DNA from 3 places in the Paenibacillus naphthalenovorans genome. Region 2 is predicted to be linked to each of the others. Evidence: riboswitches for the same ligand, from Rfam matches in the RefSeq annotation. Region 2 holds a riboswitch; each other region holds the start of a gene.
The links. A riboswitch is a leader RNA that binds a small molecule or an ion and turns the genes downstream of it on or off. The one in region 2 is predicted to bind cyclic di-GMP.
Positions count from the first base shown of each region.

Region 1: linked by a shared signal. The riboswitch ahead of IJ22_RS02820 (hypothetical protein) and the one ahead of IJ22_RS12590 (sigma-70 family RNA polymerase sigma factor) in region 2 are both predicted to bind cyclic di-GMP.
Region 3: linked by a shared signal. The riboswitch ahead of IJ22_RS13390 (flagellar assembly protein A) and the one ahead of IJ22_RS12590 (sigma-70 family RNA polymerase sigma factor) in region 2 are both predicted to bind cyclic di-GMP.

Region 1 is NZ_CP013652.1:578,407-583,239, reverse strand. Features, by position in the region: gene IJ22_RS02825 (THUMP domain-containing class I SAM-dependent RNA methyltransferase) at 1-930, shown strand, start outside; gene IJ22_RS02820 (hypothetical protein) at 1,099-1,398, opposite strand; cyclic di-GMP riboswitch class I at 1,481-1,572, opposite strand; gene IJ22_RS02815 (YuzB family protein) at 1,875-2,096, opposite strand; gene IJ22_RS02810 (hypothetical protein) at 2,148-2,450, opposite strand; gene IJ22_RS02805 (winged helix-turn-helix transcriptional regulator) at 2,756-3,139, shown strand; gene ytvI (sporulation integral membrane protein YtvI) at 3,159-4,268, shown strand; gene IJ22_RS02795 (hypothetical protein) at 4,310-4,543, opposite strand; gene IJ22_RS02790 (M14 family metallopeptidase) at 4,698-4,833, opposite strand, start outside.
Region 2 is NZ_CP013652.1:2,523,330-2,528,162, reverse strand. Features, by position in the region: gene IJ22_RS12605 (DUF4183 domain-containing protein) at 1-436, shown strand, start outside; gene IJ22_RS12600 (DUF4183 domain-containing protein) at 553-942, shown strand; gene IJ22_RS12595 (hypothetical protein) at 1,087-1,287, opposite strand; cyclic di-GMP riboswitch class I at 1,520-1,602, shown strand; gene IJ22_RS12590 (sigma-70 family RNA polymerase sigma factor) at 1,776-2,378, shown strand; gene IJ22_RS12585 (hypothetical protein) at 2,478-3,809, opposite strand; gene IJ22_RS12580 (GntR family transcriptional regulator) at 4,091-4,786, opposite strand.
Region 3 is NZ_CP013652.1:2,701,745-2,706,577, forward strand. Features, by position in the region: gene IJ22_RS13390 (flagellar assembly protein A) at 1-1,769, opposite strand, end outside; cyclic di-GMP riboswitch class I at 1,870-1,955, opposite strand; gene IJ22_RS13395 (helix-turn-helix domain-containing protein) at 2,138-3,040, opposite strand; gene IJ22_RS13400 (DUF429 domain-containing protein) at 3,009-3,788, opposite strand; gene IJ22_RS26350 (hypothetical protein) at 3,785-3,934, opposite strand; gene lpdA (dihydrolipoyl dehydrogenase) at 4,103-4,833, opposite strand, start outside.

The DNA of each region.
Region 1 (4,833 bases), 1.9 Mb from region 2:
CTGCCTTGGCCGGACTGGATTCCCGAGGACGGGGAGTTTCCTGTGGAAGGACGGTCGCACAAGTCACAGCTGTCCAGTGTTCCCGCGTGCCAGGGTATCGTCAAGAAAGCGATCGTCGAAAGCATGAAACGGCGGTACGGTACGGAGTGGTTCCGCGAAACCGGCGGCCGCTTCGTCATCGAGGTGTCGCTGCTCAACGACATCGCTACATTGACGCTGGACACAACCGGCCCCGGACTTCACAAGCGCGGCTACCGCAAGCTGGTCACGGAAGCCCCGCTGAAAGAAACCATGGCCGCAGCCTTGGTCCTGCTGAGCCGGTGGCAGGCCGAACGCCCGCTCTATGACCCCTTCTGCGGGTCGGGCACGATACCCATCGAAGCCGCAATGATCGGATGGAATTTGGCCCCGGGCTTAAGACGCAGCTTCAACGCCGAGAAGTGGCCGCTCATTCCTAATGAATTATGGTCTCAAGCCCGCGAAGAAGCTTACGATCTTGTAAAGGATGACATCCCGCTCCAGATTACGGGCTCCGATATCGACCGGAAAGCGATCGATGTCGCTTTGGCCGCCGCGAAGGCGGCCGGCTTGGCAAAGGAGCTGACCCTGCAGGTGCTCCCTGTTGCCAAGGTCATGCCGCGGGGAGATTACGGATGTATCATTACGAATCCGCCGTATGGCGAACGTCTGGGCGACCACGGTGAAGCGGAACGGGCTATTCGCCAGTTCAGCCATTTATACGGGCAGCTGCCTACATGGTCCGCCTTCATCCTGAGCCCGAACAAACAGCTTGAGCATCATATGGGCCGTAAAACCGACAAGAAACGCAAGCTGTTCAACGGCCGCATCGAATGCAGTCTTTACCAATATTTCGCCCCCGGCGGTTTATACGGTTGGCGCAGCAACAAGGCGGCTCCTTCCGAACAATAACATTCGGGACCTTGCCGTACTGTGATCGTCTTAAGCTTCTTCATCTTTCCATGTTTATGCTGAAGCAGCCCGGACATATCATATAAGCATGCAAAAGAACCGCTTCAAAGGCACTTCGCCTTGTCCGCGGTTCTTTTTGCGATATCGGTTATTCTTCTATTCCGGCAATCAGGCGTGACGAACCAGAGACTCCCTGCAGCTCAAATAATCGAATAGCGGCATGAATATGTCATTATCCGCTTCGCATCTTACAGACAGCTTGACTTCGCCGCGCCAGTAAAAATTCACGATCTGATGGCTGCGCCCCTTAACCATTTCGACGTCCCAGCACGGCGCCATCAGTTCGTAAACCTCACGGTTAATGAACATTTTCGGACCTTCGTTCGACAAAAACACGCCTACGAAATCATTCCCTACTTTCGTGTAAAAGCCTTTTCTTGACATGATGCTCCGATCCTGACCCTGCATCCGTTTCCACTCCTTTTTCAAAAACAAAGAGACTCTCAACCTACGGGTACAGGAGTAGCAAATGGATGCGTCGCTCCTTACCTTCGGCAACTGGCTGGCTTGGCGCCGGAATCAGCGCTTTAGCCCCTATAGCTTTGCGTGCCCAGGCTTTCGCCTGGTTTGCCTTTATCGAGTTTGCTCGAAAAATGTCTTCAAATAAACTTCATTTCCTTAAGAATAAAAGATAAGACCTAAGAGATACATAATTCAAAATTCCTATTTTCACCAAATACATTGAGTCTTTGGAACTATTTTCAATATATAACAGCCCAATTTCTCCTATAAGGAACCGATACGGGCCAAAATGATGAGGTACTTAACTCCTTAAAAAGACGGATGATAAAGAAAAAAAGCGGACTCCGAAACACTTATAAACCCGCAGCAACCTGCGGTCAGGACCTGACCTGAACATAAGCGCGTAGGTATCCGCTATGAAGTCACTTCACATATTTACTGGCCTTTTCGATCGCTTCGTCCTCCGTCTTGCCGGTAACGTACCGGCCATTGACGAAGATGAAGGCAAAGCGCGAACAGGGCCCGCAGTACGATTTGCACCCCACCTTGATTTCTGCGTCGGGGGCCAGCTTCTGCAGCTTGGGCAAAGCCGTTTTTAATCTCATATGCTTGCATTTATCGCAAATACGTATATCGTTGGCCATACGGGGGCTTCCTTTCTATTGCATTAACCCATTGCGGAACCCGCTAAACAATCAGTGGTCGCCGTGGTTGCCTTTGCCCGGATTGGTCACCGAAAAGCCTTCCTCAGGCACATAGAAGTAATCGATGCGAATACCGTCCAAAAACGGCTCGTCCTTCTGAAGAATCACATCGATGCCTTTGTCGGTCGAGACGACGACATCGTTTTCCGTAGGCTTGTCCAATTTCATACCGTAATGCGCATGATCTCCGTGCGAATGCGTCACGTATACGCGGAGCTTCAATTCTTTGTCTTCCTCTTTCTCTATTTCGGCCAAAAGCACTTTGGCGGCATTGCGCGAAATTTTGCATTTCATGATTTCCATCTCCCAGCACTTATCGTTTTCACCTTATTGTATAGAAACTTGGTGGTGAAAGCAACTTTCACGTATCATGATCTCACGCTGCTGCGTCCAGCCGGGAACCGGCTTCACCCTTTTCATACGCGCTTTCTCCCTATCAAACGGTATCGCCGCTGCATTTGCTATTCTACGGCTTGTTATATAAAATGGAAAGGAGTGAAAAAATTCGGATATTATTACATTTTCCTATCATTACTTACCACAAGGTTACTGCCTCTCGGCATCTACACAGACATAGCCATACGGAAAGGATGAGAACCATGTCCATGCGGGAAAACGAGCAGCTCAAACAGCGTCAGTCCAGCAGTTCTATTCCGGTGAAGCCGGTTCATATCGAGTGCTCCATCGAAAAAGCGCTCGATGTTATCGGAGGCAAATGGTCATTTCTCGTCATTCGCGAATTGTTCGGCGGTACCAAACGGTTTGGCGAGCTTCAGCGCAAAATCAAATCCGTCAGCCCCAAATCGTTAACGGACACGCTTCGTCACCTGGAGGACAACGGCGTATTGGAACGGACCGCCTATCCGACGGTTCCTGTTACCGTGGAGTACAAGCTTACACCCAAAGGCAAGGATTTGCACCGCATGTTAAAAGAGATGAAGCTCTGGGCCGCCAAATGGTGTGCGCAAGCCGCAGAGGATTGACGAAGTCCGAGGTGACCGAATGATTAGTTTTTACCGCAAATATTACAAAACCATCTTCGATATTGCGCTCCTGATTTTGACGGTGTATTTGTTTATGTACATCTTCAGTCTCTTGTATCGGATCGCCACGCCGATTTTCTTTTCGTTCGTCATTTACATGATTATCGAGCCGCTCGCGAAATTTCTGCACCGCAGAGGGCTCAAGAAATCGATTGCTTCCGGCATCTCGACCATTTTGTTTATTCTGGTTATCCTTGGGGCGATTACCGGACTCGGCGCCATTTTTACAACGCAGATTTTACACCTTAAAGATAAGTTTCCCGAATATACGGCCGTCATGGAAAGGGAAATCATTCAGCGGTCCGAAGCTCTTCAGAATTACCTGGGTCCGCTGCCTATCCAGGATCTGATTGAACAGGCCAAAGAATATTCGACGGTCATCACCGGTAAAATAACCCAATTCGTCACCGGTTTTCTTACGGGAACTTTTACGGCATTAACCTCGGTTTCAACCTTTTTGATTAATTTCGCCATCGGGATCATTTTGGCCTATTTCTTAAGCATCGAAATCGAATCATGGAAGCGTATGGCTGAAGAAAAAACGCCCAAAACCTTTAAAAAGGCGTTCCATTTTCTGCGCGAAAACGTATTGAAGGGAATCGTCACCTACATCAAGGCACAGGCCAAGCTGATCACGCTGACGTTTATCGTCGTTTTCATATCGCTGCTCTTGTTGGATGTGAAGAACGCTTTCTCCATCGCGCTTTTATCGGCGGTATTTGACGTGCTGCCGCTTCTCGGCGTATCTACGCTGTTCATCCCGTGGATCATCTACCTGTTCATCGTCGGACAAACAACGCTGGGGATCTGGCTGTCGGTGCTGCTTGCCGTTGTCATTACAACGAGACAAATCCTTGAGCCCAAAATTACCGGTGATTCGCTCGGCGTATCGGCCTTTACCATGCTGGCGTTTATCATCATTTCACTTTCGCTTTTTGGGGTCGCGGGTTTGATTTTATCGCCGATTCTGATCATTCTGATTAAAGCGCTGTATGAGCAGGGATACTTGAAAAGATGGATTCGCATGCCTGCTGAAGAATATGAACAAGACCCCGGTGCCTCCCGTTAGGCATAACGGCAAGAGCCGCCCGCTTGGGCGGCTCTTGCCGGTTAGGCGCCATATTTGCGCTCTGCACGTTCGGTGAACCAGTTCATCAGCAGCATGATGACGGCCACATCGTCAATAGGCAGCGCCGGCAGCACGTCAGGTATGATCCAATACACCAGCGCCGGAACGGCGAACAACAGCTTCTCACGGAAAGGAATTCGCGAAGAGCGCAGAAGCGGCACAATCCGGCGGAACACATGCGCCCAGCGCCTTACCGATAATAATCGTCTCCACATGATGCTCTCTCCTCCTAGTGCTCTTCCAGCTCTATATTCCATTATACACCAAATGCCCGGCATTCACCCCAACAGCATGCAGCAAAAAAAGACGAACCGGCATCTGTCATAACAGAGCCGGCTTGCCCCTTGACGAAAGGATAGGATTTGTCATTTACGATTTGATGGAAACCGACGCCAGCCCCTCCAGAAGTAAAGGAGCGATTTCGCGATACATTTCCCCAAACTGTGAAACGGGCAGCGGGTTAACCCCGAGGCCGGCTTCCACAGTGAAGCCGGGACGCCGAAAC
Region 2 (4,833 bases):
CCAAAAGGTTCCTTGCCGGAAAAGAAAAAGGAAGTGCAAGAAAAAGATCATCGTAACAAGAATCGTGTATAAACAGGGTCCGCCCGGACAGCAGGGGCCACCTGGACAGCAAGGTCCTCCGGGGGACGCTTCCATTCGTATCATACCTGATGTAAGGAGATACTTTTTCGTAGCGGATACAGACATCGATCTTTCCAATACCCAAATGATTCCCGCCAATCGATTTATTAACGATGATGGGGAACCAGTAAACGAATTCGTAGAGCTGGGCGATGAGGGTTATTATAATTTATATGTGAATGCCGTATTACAAGAAGGAAAGATATATAACGTAAACCCCAATGCTTTAACGATATATTCCAATGAAGAAGTGATTTACGCAAGTACTTTAATCATTTTAGAAGCGGTAGGCTTCTCGATCAAACGGATTCACTAAAGGGTGATTTAAACGATGATCCACATGCCTGCGCCCGATTTTTAATAAATGGGTCATTAATCTAAGAAATTTATGATAAGTAGAAATATAATAATCATAGAATGGGAGGTGAGGAAATGGCACTGAGAATTTTGAAAATTTTTGCTTCGGCGACTACGACAACAACGACGGAAACAGTACCTACGGTGGAGCGGTTTTTTTATGAAGTCGCGGCACAGGTAACAGCCGGAAATACATTGACGATTGCTGTAGGAGATTTTGAGACCGATGCTGGTGTAGCTGCTACCTCGCTGCCGGCACTCGCTACGAACAATAGTTACGTCAATGTGTTTGTCAATGGTATTTTAGTAATGAACAACCTGGTGACGTATACGGATGGCGCGGCAGGACAGCTTGAGATTGAAGTACCGGTAGGATCCGAACCTATTGAGGCGACTACTCCCGTAGTATTGGAAGTGGTCAATTTCGCCCCTTCATCTACCTCCACTACAACGGTTATAACCTAATTCCCGATCGCTTATATGAACGGAAGATCAACAATAATTTTATAGCACTCCGCGGAGTGTTTTTTTTTGCTGACTAAGCTGACATTTTTCTGCTAAAAAATAAACCGACACGAGCTGCGAACAGCCTTTGCCGGTTTATTAAAACTAGCCGGATTGATTTTGTCTTGTGCGGCCGCCGTTGATATATCCTCTTGCGATGCGTGAGGCCCGAAAGGTAGAAACGACAACCAGAGTCTCCTCCCGGGTCATGCTCCGGCCTTCATAAGAAAAGTCGGATAAATCGGCGATTTGCTCGTCCGTATATTTGTCGAATAAGTCAATTAACAATTCAATGTGTTGATCCATGTCATGGTTCTCCCCGGGTTGTTTTAATTACGATTATATTACATAAGGCAATGAGATCCGTCAACTTGTCTTATTTAATTGTTGCCGGACAAATGACGGATAAGAAATTTGTATAATTTTTAAAAAGATAATTTGTTTTTATTGACAATTATTTTGATAACATGTTACTTTGGACATGGTATTAATTCCCTATCCGGTTTTTATTCGGGAAAAATGTTTTCATATATATTGACATTGATAAAGGCATACTTATCGAAAGATAAGGACGCAAAGCCACGGGTCTAAGGCATAAGCTATGACAGCCGGGTTGCCAATGGGTAGCACAGGACCCTTTGGGGTCCTTTTTTATCCATTTCCGACATTCAAGACCAAAAGGACGACCTCGTAAGCGCTAGAGAAAATCTCTCTTCTCTCCGGCGGTTCGTCCAATGATCATGATATCCGGTTGCAAATAAAATCAACAAAAGAACAGGAGGATGACTTCAATTATGGATGAATTCACGGATGCCGAGTTGGCCGCTTGTGTAATTCAAGGCGACCAGAGCGCATTCAACTCTCTGCTAAGTCGTTATCTTCCGATGATTTATTATTGCAGCAAGAAGTATTATGCTCCAGGTCTCATGCGGGGAGATATGAATCAAGCCGGATGTATCGGGTTATTTATCGCTTGTAAAAGGTATAACCCCGCCAAAGGAATGGCGTTTTCGGGTTTCGCGAAGATGCATATCAAGCATTATATCATCAACGCCGTAAAAGCAGCCTTAAGAAAAAAACAGCAGATTTTAAATCAAAGCGTGTCGTTGGATGAAACTCCTTTCTGCGATCAAGAAAGGACCAGCCGTTATGAACTCATCCCCCATTTCACGCCATCGGCGGAAGAAATATTTATGAATAAGGCAAGGAATAATGAGTTGTTCGACTTGATAAAAACGCATTTAACGCATTTGGAGAGGGCAGCGGTTTTGGGTTTGCTGGATGGTTTGGTCTATAAAGAAATAGCTGACTTGCATGGCGTGGGTAATAAATCTATCGATAATGCGTTGAAAAGGGCTAAAGGGAAATTGAGAAGCGCTCTTTATAACAATGCATAGTTTTGCAGGAGCAGTGCTTTGGCGGACAGGGCACAGGACATAAGACAAGCCCAAGGGAGCAGGAACTCCTTTGGGCATTTACCGTTGGAGGTCGGGCGTTTAAATAACCAGCAGAACCAGTGCCAAAAAGAGAAAAAAAACTAAGGTGTATAGAAGGTTCCATGCTGCGATTCGAAATGTGCCTTGTCGGATAATAACGGAAAACATATTCAGCGTTCCGCTAAAAGGGCCGATGGAAAACGTCATAACGGCGCCCCCTACCAAAGCAATGGCCAAGTGCTCGGCCGAAATTCCCAACGCCAGGGGATTCATCGCTTCCGCCAAAAGGGTGATCGCTGTGATGGGATGCATTCCCATGAAGCCGAACCCGAGTGTGATCAAAGGGACGATGAGCAAAAAGAGGCTGGAACCAACTGCGTGATTGAATTGCAGCATAGATTCGATAACGTAATGATTGTATCCGGAATATTGGAGCGCTTGAACAAAAAAACCGGTGCTGAGGAAAATCGCAAACTGATCCGCCATACCGGGCATTTTATTGATGACGTAAGAACGGGCTTCCCCCAAAAAAGCGGTTCCCTGCTTTAGAGCCAACGCCCAAAGGAAAGCACAGGGAAAGGCCAAAATCGATGTGGTCACTACGAGCCCCAGAGACCATAGGCCGGTTAGTCCCACGTTAACGGAAATGAGCAGAAGAATGACAAGCACGATCTGCCATATTTTGGCGATGGGCTTTTGAATGAACGGTTGATGTACAGCTTTTTCAGACTCTTGAGCCGAAGCCATTTCGGATAGGGTCTGATGGTGTTCGTCCGATGGAATTTCCGGCCGACGGCTTCCTGAACGCCTTTCAATTAACCAAAAAATCAACCAGTTAAGGAATAACCCCAAAAGGCCAATGATAAACAGCTTGTAGAAGACACTGGACCAGGGAACCTTCGTCGTTTCCAAAGCGATGGCAACCCCGCCGGAGAATGGGGACCAGGCGACGGATACCGCATAACCGTTAAGGATGGCCAAGCACATGAATTTGTCGGTATGTTTCAATCCGATCTTTTCTACTGCGCCTTTAATACTGTAATACATGATCGGAATCGTGGCCAAATTCAAAATGCTGCTGAGCAAAAACGAAATGGAACTAATGGTACGGTGTAATGAAGTGACGCTTCGCGTTTTTTTGGATAAGATCTCTTCAATGGACTGGTCGTAACGGCCTAATTTCAACGTAATGGCGAGAAACGGGAGCATGGCGAACAAAGAAAGCAAGTAGAGCATATCGCCATAAATGTATAGGTAATTATAAGGATCGATCCCTTTTTGCATCACAAGCCAAGTCCCCGTCACCAAAAACAATAGTGCAAAAATTTTGGTGGTTAAACTGGAAGCAGGGATCGATAACAGAATCGCAATGATGGACAAAATGGAAATCATCGGGGCCAGCTGATGAAAGTCCCCGATCTTATATACCAAAAAGATGATAACAGCCAAGGTGAAGACGATAGAACGAGCGATCTGACTATAGCGTGATATGGTTCCCACCTCTACCGATAATGAAATTACTTGTCAGAAGCCGATAGAACGAATTGCTCGCTTGATAGGATGTAAAATAATTAATTCTCAGTATACACAAAGATGTGTATACTTGTATACAATAAAATACAAATTGTTTTCCGTTATCGTTTTTCATCAGCCGGTTCGACAGAGATCCATGTTTATTTTTGGGTAAATACGCTAACCAAATTTTCCTTGGAGATGGCTAAATGCTTTTTTAAGACCGTTACGGCTTGTTCCGTATTCCCTTGTTTGATGAGCGAAACGATTTCTTTGTGCTCGTCTTCACGCTCGACAGCCCACTCTAAAGTCAGATAATACACGCGAAAACGGGAAATCGTATCGTGAAGGGAATCAATGAACTGCTGAACCCGTTGGTTTTCAAGGGCAGAGATGATCGAGAGATGAAAATAGGTGTTCATTTCTCCCCGCTTTTGCAGATTCCCTTGCATGCGGTATTCTTCCCCACGCTCGATCGCTTCTTCCATTTGCCGGATCACGGGATGACTGGATGTAATTCTTCGTAGAGCTTCCGCTTCGACGATGGAGCGAATCTCATACACTTCATGGATATCCTGGAGCGTAGGCATCGTGACAACAACTTTTCTTCCAGGCAAAAACGTGACCAGGTTTTCCGTCTCCAGAATCCGGATCGCTTCACGGACAGGCGTGCGGCTGACGGAAAGTTTATCGGCGATCTGGTTTTCGCTCAACAGCTGTCCCGGTTTTAACGTACCGTCCAGGATGGCCGTTTTGAGTTTTTGATATACCGCCTCACGAAGAGGGATGTAAGATGAGGAATAATCCAAAGGCTCGAGAGTAAAATCGGATGTGATGAGAGTTAAATGGCTATCCATAGTCATTACCTCTTCCTAATCAAATTGTGTTAATATTTTACACCATG
Region 3 (4,833 bases), 180 kb from region 2:
GAGCTCATGCTCTTCAGAATAATTTTCGTCTTGGACCTTAAAACCGACGGAGCCCCCGTCTGACCGCCGACCATCATGGCGGAAATCATGCCGTCCGCCTCCAAACGGGAGCCTCGGCATACGGCATCTTTGTCATAAAATACAATATTGGCCGCTGAGTACAGGTCGCTTTGCAGCACCCCTTCTTTTCGGATCAAAATGTCGCCGTTGGATTTGAGCGTGGATAAATGGCACTGCCCGATATCGATCCGTACTTTGGCTTCTTGCATGCTGCCGACATGCTGGACCGTCTCCCTGAGAGAATTCAAAATGCCGAGAATCGTTCCGTGAGAAATCAATTGCGGCATCCGGGAGAGCTGAAGGAACCGTTCCAGCATGTCTTTAAGATTCAGCCAAGCCGTCTTGTCTCGGGACCGGATATTAATAATCACCGATAACGCTTCTTTGGCCAGTTTATAAATATCTTTAAACTTGTTTTCCACGAGCAGTAAAATAATTTGTCCGTAATGGGGCTTCTGCCCCTTCTTTTCCACCATCTCGAAAAGAAGCTTCGCTGCTTCAAGCAGCTGTTCGAATTGGGACATTAACAATTTGGAATTGTTGTAAAGCCGGTTATACAACACCCCGAAATAACCGGAGTACAGATTGCTTTTGATCGCATTGCCTTGAATGTAAATGCTGCCGGTTGCCGTGACGGTAGCGTTGTAGACACTGCCTGAGATATACACATTGCCAAGCGACTCGACGATCATGCTTTCCATCACGTTTCCATAAATGATAATGTCGCCGGAAAAAACAATATGTCCCGTTTCAATATTGACATCGCCGGGTACGATATAAGCCTTCGTAATATCAAAAAACTTCGTTTGGTTGCCGGTGATGCGCGGTCTTCCTTCTCTAAGAGCGATAACGAAGCCGTCCTCCCGGATTTGCACCCCGTCTTTGGCTACAATAACAATATCCTTCGGTTCTTTTGGCCGAATGAAATTGCCATATACGTCGTAGCCGACGGTCCCTTCTTCCGGCGGAATTTTTCGGGCGATCACATCTCCCGGAGTGACCGAAGGAATATTTAAATGATTTCTGTAATCGACCACGCCCCCGATTTCCACATACTGATTTTCCACCTGCTCTGTGAAAAAGAGCTGCAGCTCCGCATCCTTTCCGGGAACCGGAGGCTTTCCCCGCGCGATCAGAATCGGCTCGAATGTCGGGTTAAGCACTTCCTCAAACACTGCCCCGATGTTCCGGTTTTTCGTGATCGACAAACGATCCAGCTCAAGAATAATATCGTTAAACTCCAGTTTGTTAAGAATAATCGATTGGTCTTCTTCCGCTCTGAGAACCAAATGGGCGGCAGGCTCGCACTCGCTGAGCTTCCATACATACCTGACGGGTGAATGCACAAGCAGGTAGGCTTGCATACGATCCTCGGATACCTGAATTTCAAACAATGGAGATTCCTCTACGGACCACTCCAGCTTGTCCTTGGATGTTACGGTTACCGTACCGGAGACCGCTTCTCCATTTACAGTCAGCTTGACCGGGGGTATAGCCTCAATGGTAAGGGGCGACATCTCGTCATCCGACGTATGTACAAAAATTTCATTTCCGCTTACACTAAACCAGCCTCGGTTCGTATTTTCTTTATGCCCGCCGAGAGCTTCCTCTTTGGAATAATCCGACAAACCGGCACCATTCGGCGCTGAATCCAACGCCAACGATTTTATCATTTTGACCAATTCCATTTCCGTAATAGAGTCGGACATCCGGACTACCTCCTTCCTCTGAATCAAGCGTTTTGCAGCTTAGAAAAAATGCACCTTCTCCAGCCGGGGAAAGGTGCATGAAAAATACGTTCCTTCCATTATCGGCGGCATGGCTGCCATAGCATGAAATACTTTAGGCCCATTGCTTTGCGTCCTTGCCTTTCGACAAGTTTGCCATTATCGTAATGAAATATTCCGTTTTATAATTAAATTATAATCAAGCAGATCGGCAAACGACAACACGATATAAGACAAAAGGACTAATCCATGCTTGTAGAAAGTATTTTATGTGTCATTTTTCGCTAAGATTCGACAAAAAGGTTAAAACATTGCATTATTTACGCCCGTTTTTACATATTGTTACAGATCTAATCGCGCCAAAGCTCGGTAATCGGAACACCCAGTGCATCCGCAATACATTGTATGGTATATTTATGCGGGTTTGTAATTTTTCCGTTTCTCATTTTGGAGATCGTGCCCATGGACAGTCCGGTCAGCTCAGAAAGCCTGGTTGCCGTCATACGGCGTTCCGCCATCAGCATGCGCAGCGTAACAGCTATTCCCGACGGTTCCCGTGTTTGCCCGTTTGCCAGGCATTTGCCGACAAAGGCAATTCGGGTGACTTCCTGCCTGCCGTTTAACAGAGGTTGAAAGCGAAATTCCATATCTGCCTGTCGATGGTTATGTACCCACTCCAGCGCCATACTGAAGCCGGATGCGGACAATAAGGCCTGGCGGAGCGAGTGCCTTACCTGAAGCAAATGTTTGGATCCGACAAAAGAAAGAAACGGCTGCGCTAACAAATCTTTTCTCTGCAGATCCAGCAAGGGGCCGTGGAGCGAGCAATCGGTAAAGCGGAATTTCGTCGTCAGCGTTCCGCTTACCTCATACCCCGTACCCTGCCGTAAAATCCATTTTTTGTCGCTGACGTCTCTGACAACCATAATATAGTAATAGACCCCATCCATAACCGTTTCGCGTAAAGATAGCTCCACATCCACTTGATGCCCGTGTTTTACGGTCCATCTCTCTTCCGAAAACAGAACCTCATCATACTCAAAAAACTCCGGGCGCTTCAATACCCAATCCCTGTATTCAGCCGATAGAAAAGATAAGAAGGATGCCTGCCCCAGCTCTTCTTTTGTATAGCCGATGATCTGGAAAAAAGCCGGATTCGCCTCCTCGACCATGAATTGACGGCCATCCCATTTGCAAAGACAGATGCCAACCGCAGCCTTTTCAACCATCAAGCTTGCCCAACGATTCGGCATTGTGCTTTTCCAACCTTTCCTCTTTAAGAAAACAGTAATAAGCTATGATCCGTTGTATTCCCAAGCGGTCCCCATCTCCGCCCTCGGGCAGCTGCCTCGGTCTGCCTTCACTCAACCATGCCGTTACCGCGAGCACAAGCGCATCGACGATATCGTCCCGCGCCACCGCTTTGCGCGGATACCGCAGCATCAGCTCTTCGACAACCTCGTCGGCTTGTGCATACACGCCCCGCAGATGCGCCATACGCTCGTCAAAGCCCGCCTGGCTCTTCTTCCCGCTGTGCATCGGGCCGCCGAAAAGCTGTGCGAGGCAAAGCTCCGGATGCGACTCGCGAAACGTTAAGCGGGCCGCTTCATCCTGCCGGAGCAGCCGGTCCAGCGTGCGAATCTTCGGGACAAGCGCCCAGGTTTGGCGCGATAATCCCCGACCGCTGAGCCTGCGCTGGAGCGCATTCGCCTGCGCATAATCCGTGGCACTCAGCACCTCGCGGACGGGCGCAGGGAATATGCTGGACGCCCGTCCGGGCTTCAGCAGCTGCCGCGCCAGCACATCGCAGCGTCGCGGCTCGCTGCCGTCGGCCAGACCGATCGGCATATCGATCAACAACAACGCTGCCTGCCGATACGCCGCCCATAGGCTTTCCAGGTCCTCGAACACCCCCGCCGTCCAGCTTCCGTCAATCGTAAGCTCCACCGTCAGCCAGCCCGCCGGGCAGCCGTCAATGCCTGCAAAGGAGCCGCCCTTCATGAGTTTTCCGGCTCCGCTTTGCCGGCACCCGGATTCAACTGCAAAAACCGCTCAGCCATAAACCTTGTCCCGCACTCCCGATCCCATTCGTCCGCGGCTTGCTTGTTTTCGTCCCGATCCGCCAATAAACAGGTATGCGCTTGCATAGTTGAACACGCCCTTTATCCCTTGGTCATTGTCTTTATTATACATCCTTTTGCATGGAACGGACATGCTGAGACAAGGACAAATAGCGCCTCGGCATCCGTACTGCTTTAAACGCAAAAAGCCGAGGATACATGGATTTCCATTCATCCTCGGCTTTTCATTCTTTCTTACTTCCCTAACTGGTGAATCGGATGGCCAAGCGCGCCTTCGGCAGCGTCCATGGTAATCTCGCCAAGCGTCGGGTGCGCATGGATCGTGAGCGCGATATCTTCAAGCGTGGCTCCCATCTCAATGGCCAGCGTCAGCTCGGCGATCAGGTTGGACGCTTCTGCACCGACGACAAACCCGCCAAGCAACAGTCCGCTGTCTTTGTCGCCGATCAGCTTCACGAAGCCGTCGGTGGCGTTCATCGATTGCGCGCGTCCGTTAGCTCCATACGGGAACTTGCCTACGACGACATTGATGCCCTTCTCTTTTGCTTCCGTCTCGCTGAGACCGACGCCCGCGATTTCCGGATCGGAGAATACGACGGCCGGAATGACTTTATAGTCCACTGCGCTGGGCAGACCTGCGATCGATTCCGCCGCCACTTTTGCTTCATAGGAAGCTTTATGCGCAAGCGCAGGACCCGGTACGATGTCGCCGATAGCATAAATGTGCGGCACGTTGGTCTGGCATTTTTCGTTCACCTTGATCAGGCCGCGCTCGCCAACCTCCACTCCGGCGAGTTCCAGGGACAGGTCGCCGTCCGTATTGGGACGACGGCCTACCGTAACAAGCACGTAGTCGGCCGTGATTTTCTTTTCCTCGCCTTTTACGGTGTAGGTCACTGTTACATCCTTGTCGGTTTGCTCGGAGCTCTGCGCCAACGCTTCCGTCACGATGTCTACATTCAGCT